One region of the Rhizobium favelukesii genome, then DNA from elsewhere that is predicted to be linked to it. Evidence: predicted binding sites of a transcription regulator. Region 1 holds the regulator's gene; each other region holds the start of a gene.
The links. Region 1 encodes PhoB, which activates phosphate uptake and scavenging genes when phosphate is short. Its sites were predicted from a motif close to TGTCATNNANCTGTCAT; they were not measured.
Positions count from the first base shown of each region.

Region 2: the regulator PhoB is predicted to act here: its motif matches at 1,600-1,616, upstream of LPU83_RS53405 (DUF1045 domain-containing protein).
Region 3: the regulator PhoB is predicted to act here: its motif matches at 1,136-1,152, upstream of LPU83_RS51935 (BtaA family protein).

Region 1 is NZ_HG916852.1:620,179-624,594, reverse strand. It holds gene LPU83_RS41455 (GcrA family cell cycle regulator) at 1-194, shown strand, start outside; gene LPU83_RS41450 (IS4 family transposase) at 275-1,621, shown strand; gene phoB (phosphate regulon transcriptional regulator PhoB) at 1,694-2,377, opposite strand; gene phoU (phosphate signaling complex protein PhoU) at 2,414-3,127, opposite strand; gene pstB (phosphate ABC transporter ATP-binding protein PstB) at 3,171-3,986, opposite strand; gene pstA (phosphate ABC transporter permease PstA) at 4,001-4,416, opposite strand, start outside.
Region 2 is NZ_HG916852.1:2,994,496-2,998,911, forward strand. It holds gene puuE (allantoinase PuuE) at 1-704, opposite strand, end outside; gene LPU83_RS53405 (DUF1045 domain-containing protein) at 804-1,526, opposite strand; gene LPU83_RS53410 (NAD(P)/FAD-dependent oxidoreductase) at 1,639-2,817, opposite strand; gene mnmC2 (tRNA (5-methylaminomethyl-2-thiouridine)(34)-methyltransferase MnmC2) at 2,816-3,532, shown strand; gene LPU83_RS53420 (PAS domain-containing hybrid sensor histidine kinase/response regulator) at 3,529-4,416, opposite strand, start outside.
Region 3 is NZ_HG916852.1:2,691,557-2,695,972, reverse strand. It holds gene LPU83_RS51935 (BtaA family protein) at 1-1,089, opposite strand, end outside; gene LPU83_RS51930 (serine hydrolase domain-containing protein) at 1,262-2,641, shown strand; gene LPU83_RS51925 (lytic transglycosylase domain-containing protein) at 2,642-3,577, opposite strand; gene LPU83_RS51920 (LysE family translocator) at 3,691-4,326, opposite strand; gene LPU83_RS51915 (pyrophosphate--fructose-6-phosphate 1-phosphotransferase) at 4,385-4,416, opposite strand, start outside.

The sequences.
Region 1 (4,416 bases):
CGATTTCGCGTCGCCTCGGCCTGACGGAACTGACCGAGCGCACCTGCAAGTGGCCGGTCGGCGATCCGCTGAAGGACGACTTCCACTTCTGCGGCTGCGAGTCCCCGGATTCCTCCCCGTATTGCACGTACCATCAGCGCATGGCCTACCAGCCGGTCAATGAGCGCCGCAAGGCCGCTAACCGGGTCGCCTGATGCGCAAGCCGGATAAGGAATAAAGAAAACGGGCCCGCGCGGGCTAATGCAGTTCACTTAGTGAGCTGCGGGCAAGTTTGATGGTTCAGGATGGGGATTCGTTTCCCATCCTGTTTTTGTTTGTGATGTCACGCACCCTTGGACATTCGGCCGAATTATCGGCTCTTTCGCAGGCGATCGACCCGGACTGGATCGCTCAGGCTCTCGCCACGACAGGCAAGGCGAGCATCCGCAAGCGCAAGCTGCCAGCCGAGCAGGTCGTCTGGCTGGTGATTGCGTTGGCCCTTTATCGTCATCAGTCGATCCCGGAGGTGGTGGCCCATCTTGATCTGGTTTTGCCCGATGAGGTCAACGCGGATATTGCCAAGAGCGCGTTGACACAGGCACGGCAGCGCTTGGGTCAGGCACCGTTGGCGCACTTGTTTGCAATGAGTGCATCATGCTGGGATGAACGCCACCAATCCGGGCGTGCCTGGCGGGGTCTTTGTCGTTATGCCGTGGACGGCAGCACGCTGCGGACGTCCAACAGCCCGGAGAACCGGGCGCATTTTGGAGCGCAGGCCTACGCGTCTGGCGTTGTCGCAAGCTATCCGCAATTGCGGCTGCTGACGCTGACGGCGCTGGCGACGCATCTGGTGCGTGATGCGGTGTTCGGAGCCTATGGCACAAACGAGATGCTCTACGCCAAAAGCCTGCTCGACCGGGTTCCGGACCATTCGCTGACGGTCTTCGACAAGGGCTTCTTCAGTGCCAGCCTTCTCTTGCAATTGCAGACGAAGGGACATGAGCGTCACTGGCTGATTCCGGCCAAAGCCAACAGCACATGGGAACGACTGGATCCGCACCCCACCGATTATCGGGTGCGCATGAAGGTCTCGCCCCAGGCGCGGCAGGCAGAACCGGACTTGCCGGCCTTCTGGGAGGTCAGGGCCATCGAGACGACCACCAGCCATGGCAAAAAGCGCATATTGTTGACATCGCTGATGGACAGACAAACTTATCCGGCAAGCGAAATCGTCCATCAGTATGAAGAGCGATGGCGCATCGAGACAAGTTATCGCGAACTCAAGCAGGAGCTTCTCGGTAGCGAACTGACCCTGCGAAGCGGCACGCCGGAGACTGTCTATCAGGAGGTCTGGGGCGCGTTGCTGGCCTACAATCTGGTGCGGCTCGAAATGGCAGAGGTCGCGACCGAAGCCCAAGTCGAGCCAACCCGACTAAGCTTTATCACAGCCCTGCATTACCTGCGTCACGAATGGGGATGGATGGCGATCGAAGCACCCGGCAAAATCCCCGCCCACCTCACCAGATTGAGAAACAGATTGGCAGACTTGCTGCTGACAGAAAAACGGGGGCGATCATGCCCCCGTGTCGTCAAAAAACTGCCTGCCAGATACCCGATAAGAGCCGTAAGCAAACCTAAGTGAACTGCATTACCGCACGAGGCGGGCCCGTTTTTTTGTTTCCGAGATGAAAGCCGCTCGGTCCCCATCGAAGCCTTATGCTTCCATGGAATATCCGGCGCCGCGCACGGTGCGGATGACATCCTGCATGTTGGAGAAGTTCAGCGCCTTGCGCAGGCGACCGACATGGACGTCGACGGTGCGTTCGTCCACATAGATATCGTGACCCCAGACGCCGTCGAGGAGCTGTGAACGCGAGAAGACGCGTCCGGGGGACGCCATCAGGAACTCGAGGAGCCGGAACTCGGTTGGGCCGAGGCGGACTTCACGGCTCTTGCGATGAACGCGATGCGTCTCGCGGTCGAGCTCGATGTCGCCGCACTTCAGCAGCGTGGAGAGCACCTCCGGCTTGGCGCGACGAAGCATTGCCTTGACGCGCGCGACAAGCTCCGGCGTCGAAAACGGCTTGACGACGTAGTCGTCGGCGCCGGTGGAGAGACCGCGAACGCGTTCGCTTTCCTCGCCGCGAGCCGTCAGCATAATGATGGGAAGGCGCTCGGTTTCCGGTCGCATACGCAGACGCCGGCAGAGCTCGATGCCGGACACACCCGGCAGCATCCAATCCAGGATCAAAAGGTCTGGCGTGCGTTCCTGCAGCCGGATCTCGGCCTCGTCGCCGCGCAGGATGGTATCGACCTCAAAACCTTCAGCTTCAAGGTTATAGCGAAGAAGCACGCTCAGTGCTTCTTCGTCTTCAACGACAGCTACTTTAGGGATCATTCGTTTCGGTCTCCTGGGGGCGCGGTCGCAGAACGACTATTCCGTGACGGCGCCGACGGTGTTGGCGGTATCGTCCTTCGGACGTTCGCCTTCCGGCTGAGCACCGGTGGCCATGTAATAGATGGTCTCGGCAATGTTGGTGGCGTGGTCGCCGATGCGCTCGATGTTCTTGGCGCAGAACAGAAGATGCGTGCAGCTGGTGATGTTGCGCGGATCTTCCATCATGTAGGTGAGCATCTCGCGGAACAGCGAGGTGTACATCGCGTCGATTTCCTCGTCGCGCTCGCGGATCGACTTTGCCTTGTCGGCAGCACGGCTCGTATAGACGTCGAGGACTTCCTTGAGCTGGACGAGCGCCAGTTCGGAAAGGTGCTCGAGGCCGCGGGCGAGCTTGCGCGGCACGCCGGCACTCTGGACAGCAATGACGCGCTTGGCGGTGTTCTTGCCGAGATCGCCGACGCGCTCAAGATCGGCCGCGATGCGGATCGAACCCATGATCTCGCGGAGGTCGGCCGCCATCGGCTGGCGACGGGCGATCGTAACGATTGCCTTGTCACCGATCTCGCGTTCAGCGTGGTCGAGGATCACGTCGTCAGAAATGACCTTCTGGGCCAGGGCAGTATCGCCGTTTACAAGAGCGCGAACGGCATCCGAGACCATCTGCTCGGCCAGGCCGCCCATTTCCGAGATACGGCGGGACAGGAACTTCAAATCATCGTCGTAGGCAGAAAAGATATGTGTCGATGCCATAGGGATCATCCTTGAATATCGTGAGTGTTACCGACGCCGGCGATCAACCGAAGCGCCCCATGATGTAGTCCTGGGTGCGCGGATCGTCCGGGTTGGTGAACATCTTGTCGGTATCGTTCTCCTCGACGAGGTTGCCGAGGTGGAACATGGCGGTGCGCTGCGAAACACGGGCAGCCTGCTGCATCGAGTGCGTCACGATGACGATCGTGTAGTTCTCGCGAAGCTCGTGGATCAGCTCCTCGACCTTTGCCGTCGCAATCGGATCGAGCGCAGAGCACGGCTCGTCCATCAGGATCACTTCAGGGCTCACGGCAACGGCGCGGGCGATGCAGAGGCGCTGCTGCTGGCCACCGGAAAGGCCGGTGCCGGCTTCATGAACGCGATCCTTCACTTCGTTCCACAGGCCGGCGCGCTGCAGGCTGAGTTCGACGATCTGATCCATGTCGGCCTTCGACTTGGCGAGACCGTGGATGCGCGGGCCGTAGGCGACGTTTTCGTAGATCGTCTTCGGGAACGGGTTCGGCTTCTGGAACACCATGCCGACGCGGGCCCGCAGTTCCACGACGTCGATATCCGGATCGTAGATATCTTCGCCGTCGAGCGTGATCTTGCCGGTGACGCGGCAACCGTCGATCGTGTCGTTCATACGGTTCAGGCTGCGCAGGAAGGTGGACTTGCCGCAGCCCGAAGGGCCGATGAGCGCCGTCACGGTGTTTTCGCGAATGTTCAGTTTTACGTCGAAGAGCGCGCGCTTCTCGCCGTAGTAAACCGAGACGTCCTGGCCGATCATCTTATAGGGAACGGTATTCATCTTCTGATCCAGCGCCTTCTCAACTGCTGCTTCCGTCAACATGTTCATAATGTCTACTCCGTTTACCAGCGGCGCTCAAAGCGACGACGCAAGAGGATGGCTCCGAAGTTCATGACGATCAGGAACAGGAGCAGGACGATGATGGCACCCGACGTGCGTTCGACGAACGCCCGTTCGGCTTCGTTGGCCCACATATAGACCTGCACCGGCAGGGCCGTCGAAGGATCCATCGGCGTTGCCGGAGCGTTGGCTACGAACGCGACCATGCCGATCAGGAGGAGCGGTGCGGTCTCGCCGAGCGCGTGCGCCAGGCCAATGATGGTGCCGGTCAGGATGCCGGGCATCGCAAGCGGCAGTACGTGGTGAAAGACCATCTGCATCTTGGAAGCGCCGAGGCCAAGAGCAGCCGCCCGGATCGACGGCGGCACGGCGCGAAGTGCTGCGCGGGTCGCGATGATGATCGTCGGCAAGGTCATCA
Region 2 (4,416 bases), 1.8 Mb from region 1:
TAGGTGAAAAACTGGTCGCCCGAATTGAAGCCCTGTGGCGTGGCAAACCGCATGTCGTTGGTTTCGAGCGTATAGGGAATGATGAGGAACGGATTGTCATCGATGCCCTTCACCCAAAACGGCAGGTCGTCGGCATAGGAGTCAGAAGAATAGAGGAACCCTCCCTCTTCCATAACGAGACGCAGCGTGTTGTCCGAGGGCTTGCCCTGATACATGCCGTAGGGACGCTCGCCGGTCAGCGCCGTGTGCAGGCGCACGGCTTCCTGAATATGCTTGCGCTCGACGTCTTCCTGGAAGTCCTTGTATTCCAGCCAGCGGTAGCCATGGCTGGCGATTTCCCAGCCGGCTTCCTTCATGGCCGCGACGGCCTCGGGGTTGCGCGCCATGGCGAGCGTCACGCCATAAACGGTCGCCTGTACCTTGAGTTCCGTGAACAGGCGCCACAACCGCCAGAAACCGGCGCGCGAGCCATATTCATAGATCGACTCCATGTTGAGGTTGCGTTGGCTCTGCCAGGGTGCAGCGCCGACGATTTCCGACAGAAGGTTTTCGGAGGCCGGATCGCCGTCTAGAATGCAGCTCTCGCCGCCCTCTTCGTAATTGATGACGAACTGGACGGCCACGCGGGCATCGCCCGGCCACTTCGGATCGGGCGTATTGCGTCCATAGCCGATGAGATTGCGCGGATAGGTCTCGGATACCATGAAATCACCTTCCTGAAAGTCGGCGAAACGGTAACATCCGCAGACGGAATGTCGAGACGGAAAGTACGCAACAGAGTTTCGCCTTTGCGGCACAAACCCTTAGGCTAACGCAGGAACACGATCCCGCCGAGCGCTGACCTTGCCCATCGGATGCAGCGAATGCACGCGAAACGGCCCGCCATTCCCTTCCTCGATCATCAACGCAACGTTGGCGACCTTCACGCGATCGGCAAGTACCGGCTCGAAGACGGCCCGAAGCGCCTGCTCGACCCGTGGCATGTCGCAGTGGCTGACGGGGCCGGTCAGCGGCATGTGAAAACGAAATTCGTCCATCACATAGGGGCTTCCCCAGCGGTGCAGATTGGCGAACTGCGCCGCAGATAGACCACCCGGATCGGTCCGCTCGATTTCCGCCTCGCTCAACGGCGCGCGGAATCGATCGAACTCCTGAACAACGGCACTGGCAAGGTAGTGGGCGTGTTCGCAGGGCAGCGACGGAACGAGACTGTAGAACGCACCGAGCCGGGCCACCTCCAGACGATTGATGTGAAACGGCGTCAGTGTGCCGCAGAAGCGCATAAGATCGCGCAAAAGTTGCGCCTCCGTCACATCGGCGGCAAGGCGAAAGGGTGCCTTCAGGACACCGTGAAAACCATAGCGGCGCGGCATCGCCGTATGGAAAGCGATCTCGTGAATGCTCAGGCCGCGTATTGCGGTCGGCTCGACCGTCTCGCCGGAAAACACGTTCCGACCCAACCAATTTGCGGCCACATATGAGAGCGGGTCGCTCGCAGCGGGCGTGAAGCAAATCGCATAGCGCATCACATTTCCTCCGTAGACAAACGGCGCAGCCCTCCGTCGGCGCCGCGATTGCGCTAGCAGATAGGTGATTTGCGTGACAGATTGACGAAAGGCAGGAAACGCTAATTCACGTTTAGCGTGACGCTACGCGGATGTGATTGGCAAGCAGGAAGCTTTCGGGCAGCGCAAAGGGCGGCTGACGACCGGCGGCCAGGTGGACCGCGACCGCCGCCAGATGGTGCGCCAGACCGAAGCTGACCTTGAAGCCGCCCGTCAAGGCGACAAGGCTGTCATGATCTGGATGCGCGCCAACCATCGGATCACGGTCGATCGCCTTCGGCCGCAGACCGGCCCATCGTTCGACAATGGGCGCGCCTTGCAATGCCGGCACCAGTTGTGCGGCTGCCTCAATCAGTGCGTCCAGCTGTCGATCGGTCGAGAACGGCTCGTCGAAGCGAACCTCGCTCGTGCTGCCGATGGCGACATGACCGCCCTCATGCGCAACAATATACAGCCCATCGCGGAAGATCGTCGGCATGGACGGGTCCACGTCGACTTTCAGCAATGCCGCCTGGCCTTTGACGGGCTGGCCGAGCGGCCTTGAAAGACCCCCGGTGCTGCGCTCGAGCAAGGGAAAGGATTGGTGGCCCGCGGCCACAATGCATTGGCTGAAAGTAACGTCGCCCATGCTGGTCTTTGCGACCTTGCGCTGAAGATCGAAACCATCGACCGAAACGTGCTCGGCAACGCGGACATGCCGTGCGTCACGCAGGAATGCAGCGAGTACAGCGATGAGAGAGAGCGGGGCAACTCTGGCGGCAAGCGTGTCGTGCACGAAGCCACTTTGGCCAGCCGCTCCGTCGAGCCAATTCTCTTGGGGAGGCCTGTCGAGCACATGCCAGTGGAAGCGCCGCTCGCCCGCGATCCAGCGCTCCTCAGCATCCCGGGAATGGCCAAGCGCGATCTTACGCAAATGCGGCTTCGGCAACGGAATGAGACGCCCTGAGCGGCGATAGCCGGTGGAAAGGCCCGTCTGCTGTTCCAACGCTGCAATCTCCGCTTCCAGCGAAACCAGCGCATCGAACTGAAATTGCTTCTTGGCGTTCCACTTGTCCGGCATATGCGCCATGAGGGCTCCCAGCAGGCCACCGCTTGCGCCGTGGCCGAGCCGATCGGCGTCGACGAGCAACGCATCGATGCCGAGACGCTCCGCGTGAACTGCCGCCCACAGCCCCATGATCCCGCCGCCGACGATCAGCAGGGCAGTCGATGATTGACCGGAAGACAAGGCCGGACTATCGGCTTTGGTCATGACAGATACGGATCCCGAAAAAATCGCTGGCGCGCACCAGCCGCTTGAGTGGCGCGACGGCGATATGCCCTATTCACCGGCCTTTGGCGACCATTTTTATTGCCAGACTGACGGCAGGTTGGAATGCGGGCATGTCTTCCTTGCCGGCAACGGCCTGCCGCAACGCTGGCAGGTTCACGGCGACTTCCTGATCGGCGAGCTCGGCTTCGGCACCGGTTTGAACTTTGCCGAGACATGGCGCCAGTGGAAGCTCAATCGGCGCACGGGGCAGCAACTGCACTTCATGTCGTTCGAGCTTTATCCGATGCACCGCGAGGAAATCGATCGTGCGCTTTCTCATTGGACCGAGATCGATGCCGAACGGCAAGCCCTGGCGGCAGCATGGCCAGAAACGCCGCAGGCAACGGTATCGCTGAGGCTTGATGACCAGACATCCCTCAGCGTCGTCTGCGGCCGCGCTCTTGAAGGCGTTGCGGCCACCGAGGCCGGCTTCGATGCCTGGTATCTCGATGGCTTCGCCCCGTCGCGCAACGCCGACATGTGGTCTGCGGAATTGATGCACCTCGTCTGCGACAAGACGAAGCCGAACGGAACCTTTGCGACCTATGCCGCGGCCGGCTTTGTCCGGCGCAACCTGATTGCGGCAGGCTTTGTGGTGGAGCGTCGAAGCGGCTTTGCCGGAAAGCGCGAGATGCTGTGCGGCATCAAATCCTAGCTCGCCGAGCGCCCAGCCTGTTGCTCGCTTCGGCCCAACCACAGCTCCAGCTTCTCTTCGAGCAGTTCCGGGCTGATCGGCTTTGACATGTAATCGTCCATGCCTGCCTCCAGGCAGAGATCGCGGTCGGCCTCCAGCGCATGCGCTGTCACTCCGATAATTGGCACGCGATGGCCTTGTCCGCGCTCGCGATTGCGTATTGCGCGCGTCGCGTCATGGCCGTTCATCACGGGCATCGAGACATCCATCATGATGATGCGTGGGGTATAACGGTCAAATGCCTCGACGGCCTCCCAACCGTTGCCGACAACGAGAAAGTTGCGGCCGGTTTCCTGCAATATCTGCGTGAAGACGATCTGGTTGACCTCGTTGTCTTCCGCAACCAGCACATCGATGAACTCGCGCGGTGCACGTTCGCGAGGTTGGACCTTGGGGAGCGGCGGCGGTGCCGCCTGAACGCTGGGCGGCATGGTGACAACAGCGGCAATCTGCTTCGCCCGGCTCGCACGCACGACGTCAACAATGGTGTTCCTCAGCACGCTGGCCCGCGCCGGCTTCATCAGATAGGCTTGGCCGTTAAGCGCTGCGAACTCTTTTTCGGCCCCGGAAATGCCCATCGACGTGAGAAAGATGATCGGCAGACGCTCGAAGCGCCTGTCGATGCGCAGTTTCCGTGCGATCTCGGCACCATTCATGCCCGGTATCGGGTCGTCGAGCACGACTGCATCGATCCCTATACCAAACTCGTCCGCAGCCTCGAGGATTGCAAATGCCGCGGGTCCGTCTTCGGCTGCCGCGCCATCGAAGCCCCAAAGCGCCAATTGCTCGGTTAAAATCTGTCGGTTGACCACGTTGTCGTCGACGATGAGAACACGCGCACCCCT
Region 3 (4,416 bases), 2.1 Mb from region 1:
AATCACCCGAGCGCCTTCACGCGCGGTGCGGCTGATCTCGGCCCATAGATCATTCAGTTGCTGGTCCGTCATCCAATCCTGTGCGTCCAGAAGGATATAACGATCGCGCGAGGCGGCCGCCTCGCCGGCGAGAAGCTCGGTGAAGCTTGCATGATGAACGTTGACGCGATCCACATTGGCACGGATCGCCTCGTAGTTCGCCGGTTCGAGATAGGTCGGAAGCGGGCCGTCACCCTTCGGTGCGTAGCGGCGAGCGAAAGCCTGCCAGGCAAAATAGTTTTCCTGCATGGGGAAGTGGCAGGCGAGCTTTTCAAGACGGTGGCGCAGGACGGGAGCGATCGACTGGTCGGCTGCGAGGCTTGCCAGTTCGTCATACTGCTGCGGCGGGATGCCGAGGCCGAACAGCGAGCTCTTGCGGCCGGTGATCCAGCGTACGACCGGCTTGTCGAAGAGCGGTGCGATCCTCTCGTCGAAGAACTGGCGCTGCTCGCGCAGCGAACGTACCTTTGTCATCTCCGTCAGCTCGACGCCATGCAGGCGGGCAAGCAGGTGGGCTGCACCGATGAACCGACCGAGGAGGCCCGTTTCGTAGATGTTGCGGTCGAAAACCGTCACGCGCCGACGGCCGAACTTCCGGCCATTCCAGTAGTTCCGAGTTGTCTCGTCGAGATTTGCTGCGAGGAACTGGTCGAAGGCGTGGCTGTTCGACGTTTCGCGCGGTGTGGCGAGGAAGCGAACGAGGTCGGCGTGTCCGGGAAGGTGACGGAACGCCGCGAGTTTCAGCCGATTGAGGGCGATGTGATGCGCATTAAGGTCCACCACATCAATCGACGCCGGGCTTCTGGAGAGATAGGCGAGCATGTTGCAGCCGCCGGAGCCGATCGTTACGATGCGGTGATGCGGCTGAAGCTCCATCGCCAGCATGTCGAGGTCGGGATCTTCCCAAATTTGCGGGTAGACCAAGCCGGAAAACAATAGGCCGAAAAGCCGTTCCGAAAAGCCTGCCTTGGAGAAGGCATTGTGGCGGAGAAGGGCTGCCTTGAGTTTCCGGTTCTTGCGGAAGCCGGCATCCGGTGCAAATTCCGTCATATGAATCTTTCACCCTTTTAGCGTTCAGGGCGTTTAGCGCGCCGTCACTACAGTTTGATGACGCAGGCTGTGGGCAGGGCTTTGCGCGGCTGCAAATAGAAACGCATCCGGGCGTTCGGGTCTTTCGCGCCGCGGGCTTTCCTGCTTTTCTTGCAGGCATGGAGGACCGTACATGCGATTTGTGCTGCGTGTCGTGAAGTCACTTGCCCTTCTGCTGGTCGTGATCGTCGCTATGGGCGCGACTTGGCTTTACGTCAGCCCACCGGAATTGCTGCGGGTGGGTGATGGCTATGCAGCCAAGATCGTTTGCTCGAACGTCTTCCTCGCAGGGCGGGATCCTGAACAGGTGCTCTACGAGGACGTTCAGGCGCCGGGAAATCCGTTGCTGCGGCTGGTGCGTGTGGCTGTCGACAGGCAGGAGAAGCGAGTTACAGCGCGCATCCTCGGGGTCTTCGCACCGGGCTATGCGATCTATCGCGGCGCACTCGGCTGCAGCAGCGTGCCGGACGGGGATTTTGAAGCGGCAGCGAGCGCAGTGCCCGATCGCCCTGCCGCTCCAGAGCCGCAAAATGATGAGATATGGCCGGAGGGCAACGCCGTCGCAAAGGTCGATGACAGCCGTGTCGACGCGCTGCTTTCAGACACCAATTTGACCGGTCCTGAAGCGCGCGCGGTTGTCGTCGTTCACAACGGCCGTATCATCGCCGAGCACTACGGTGACGGCTTCAATCCAACAACGCCGCTGACGGGCTGGTCGATGACGAAGACCGTCAATGCAGCGATCGTCGGACGGCTGATGCTCGACAACAGGATCGCGTTTGGTGACGCAGCCCTCCTGCCGCAGTGGCAGGGCGGCGATCATTCAGCAATCAAGCTCAGGGATCTTCTGGGCATGGAGAGCGGCCTGGCCTTCAACGAGAGTTATGGCACGGTCGCCGATGTCACACGAATGCTCTATCTCGATGCAGATATGACGGCACTGCCGGCGAGCCTCCCCTTGGAGGCGAGCCCGGGCGTGCGCTTCAACTATTCGAGCGGCACATCGGTCTTGATCTCGAAGATATGGATGGATCGGATCGGCAACATGCAGGCAGCGCTTGCCTATCCCAAGATGGCGCTGTTCGATCCGCTCGGCATGTCGAGCGCCGTTCTGGAGGTCGATGCCCGCGGCACCTTTGCCGGCAGTTCTTATCTCTACGCCACAGCGCGGGATTGGGCTCGTTTCGGCCAGTTTCTTCTTCAGGACGGTGTCTGGAATGGACAGAGGCTGTTGCCGGAACGGTTCATGGCGGCAATGAGGACGCCGACTGCCGCCTCTGGTGGCAAATATACGCAGGCGCAGGCCTGGCTCGCCGCGCCGGGCGGCGATAGCAGCGCGACTGCCGGTCTTCCTGAAGACACGTTCTGGATGGAAGGGCATGATGGACAGAGTGTCGCGATCGTGCCGTCTGCGAAGCTTGTCGTCGTCAGGCTCGGGCTGACGCCAAGCTGGCTTGGCTATAGACCGCAGATCCTCGTGAAGGAGATTCTAGCGGCGCTTCCTCGGCAGTAGTCAGTAGTTCCCGTGGGCGACGTCGTCCATGCCCTTGCGCTTGGCGTCGTAATAGTAGCCACGGGCATAGAGGCGGACAGCATCGTCTTCACTGCTGTCGGACACAAGCCAGGCGCCGCGGAGATACTTGGCGGCGTATTTGATGTTGGTCTCGGCGTCAAACAGGCCCGCAGGTTCGCCATCGTAGCCCATCGACTTGGCCGTATTGTACTTGATCTGCATCAGGCCAAAATAACCGCGCTTGTTATAGGCCTTGGCATTGTAGCGGCTTTCGCGATGCACGACGCGGTGAAGCAGCGAGGCGGGCACCCGGTAAAGTTTCGAGTACTTGTCGATGATCTTGGTGATCGCGCTTTTCTCGACGGTCGGTGCGCCATCGTCATCGCTATCACTGAACATGGGTGGAGCAGCCGGCGGATCGGAGGGCCCCGAGGTGTCGAAACCGTAGTCCATCATCGGATGCGGTGTGGTGTCGATCGCGGAAAGCGCGGCGATGGCACCGCCGCCGTTCTGAGGCGTTGCTGCAAAGGCAAGCTGCGTCGCCGGGGAGGGGGTTCCCGGGCGCGGGGTCGGTACGACGGACTGAATCGCCGTCATCTCAGGCGTCAGCGGGATCTGCGCATTACCCGTTGCCGTCGCTGTCTGGATTTGACCGTTTAACTGAGAGGGATCGGTTGCCGGCATGGCGGGCGCTGCGAGGGCGATCGCCGTCTGGTCAGCGGCGGTGATCATCGCCGTTTCTGTCGTTCCTTCGCCGGCGGGCACGGCTGCAAGCGTAGCGTCTTCGCCCGGCTTCGGCGTCGGGACAACGGTCTGGACTGCGGTCAATTCGGCCTGCGACGTGTATTCGACGCTCGTGCATCCGGCGACAACGCCGCAGAGCATCGTGGAAACGATGAGACTGCGTTTCAGGCCGGAAAAACCGATCGCTACCATACTCTCACTTTCGTGAATGCGCCGCCCCGGCAGCGTTAGAAGTTACCAAAAACCTTAAGCCCGGATTTCGCCATTAACGTATTCGTTGCTTTGCTGCAACCCGCTGGAATTATTTACGCGGCGATGCGCCGATAGCCGGCTGTGACGGCGCCCGCAGCAATGAGCAAAGTGCCGCCGGTGCGGTTGACTGCGCGCTGGACACTTGCCTTGCGAATGAGGCCGCGCGCTGCGTTTGCGGCGAGCGCATAGATGGAAGCGTTGATGGTTGCAAGAACCAGGAAGGTGGCTTCCATGATCAGCATCTGGCCGAAAAACGGCTGAGCCGGATTCAGGAACTGCGGAACGAATGCGACGAAAAACACGATGCTCTTCGGATTGAGCGCCGTGACGACATAAGCGTGGAGGAAAACCTTGAGCGATTTCTTTTCGGGCAGGTTGTCATTGTCTGCCATCGGCTCGGACATGACCGGCGCTCGCCAGAGTTTGATGCCGAGCCAGATCAGATAGGCGCCACCGACCCACTTCAATACCGTGAACAGGGTTGCGGAGGCCGCGAGTACGGCCCCCAATCCGAATAGCGATGCGGTCATCGCGGTGAAGTCGCCGAGCGCAACACCAGTTACCGTCGCGAGCGCCGTCTTGCGTCCATGGCCGAGGGCATAGGAAACGACGAGGAGAATTGTCGGGCCCGGAATGGCCAGCATGATTGCAGACGCAGCGGCAAAAGCGAACCAGGCTTCGAGCGACATGGAATCTCCTCCTATTCCCTAGGGTAAAAGCAAAGACACCATATCAACCCTCAGTCAATCATGCTGCCTGGTATTTCTGTCCAATCGTCT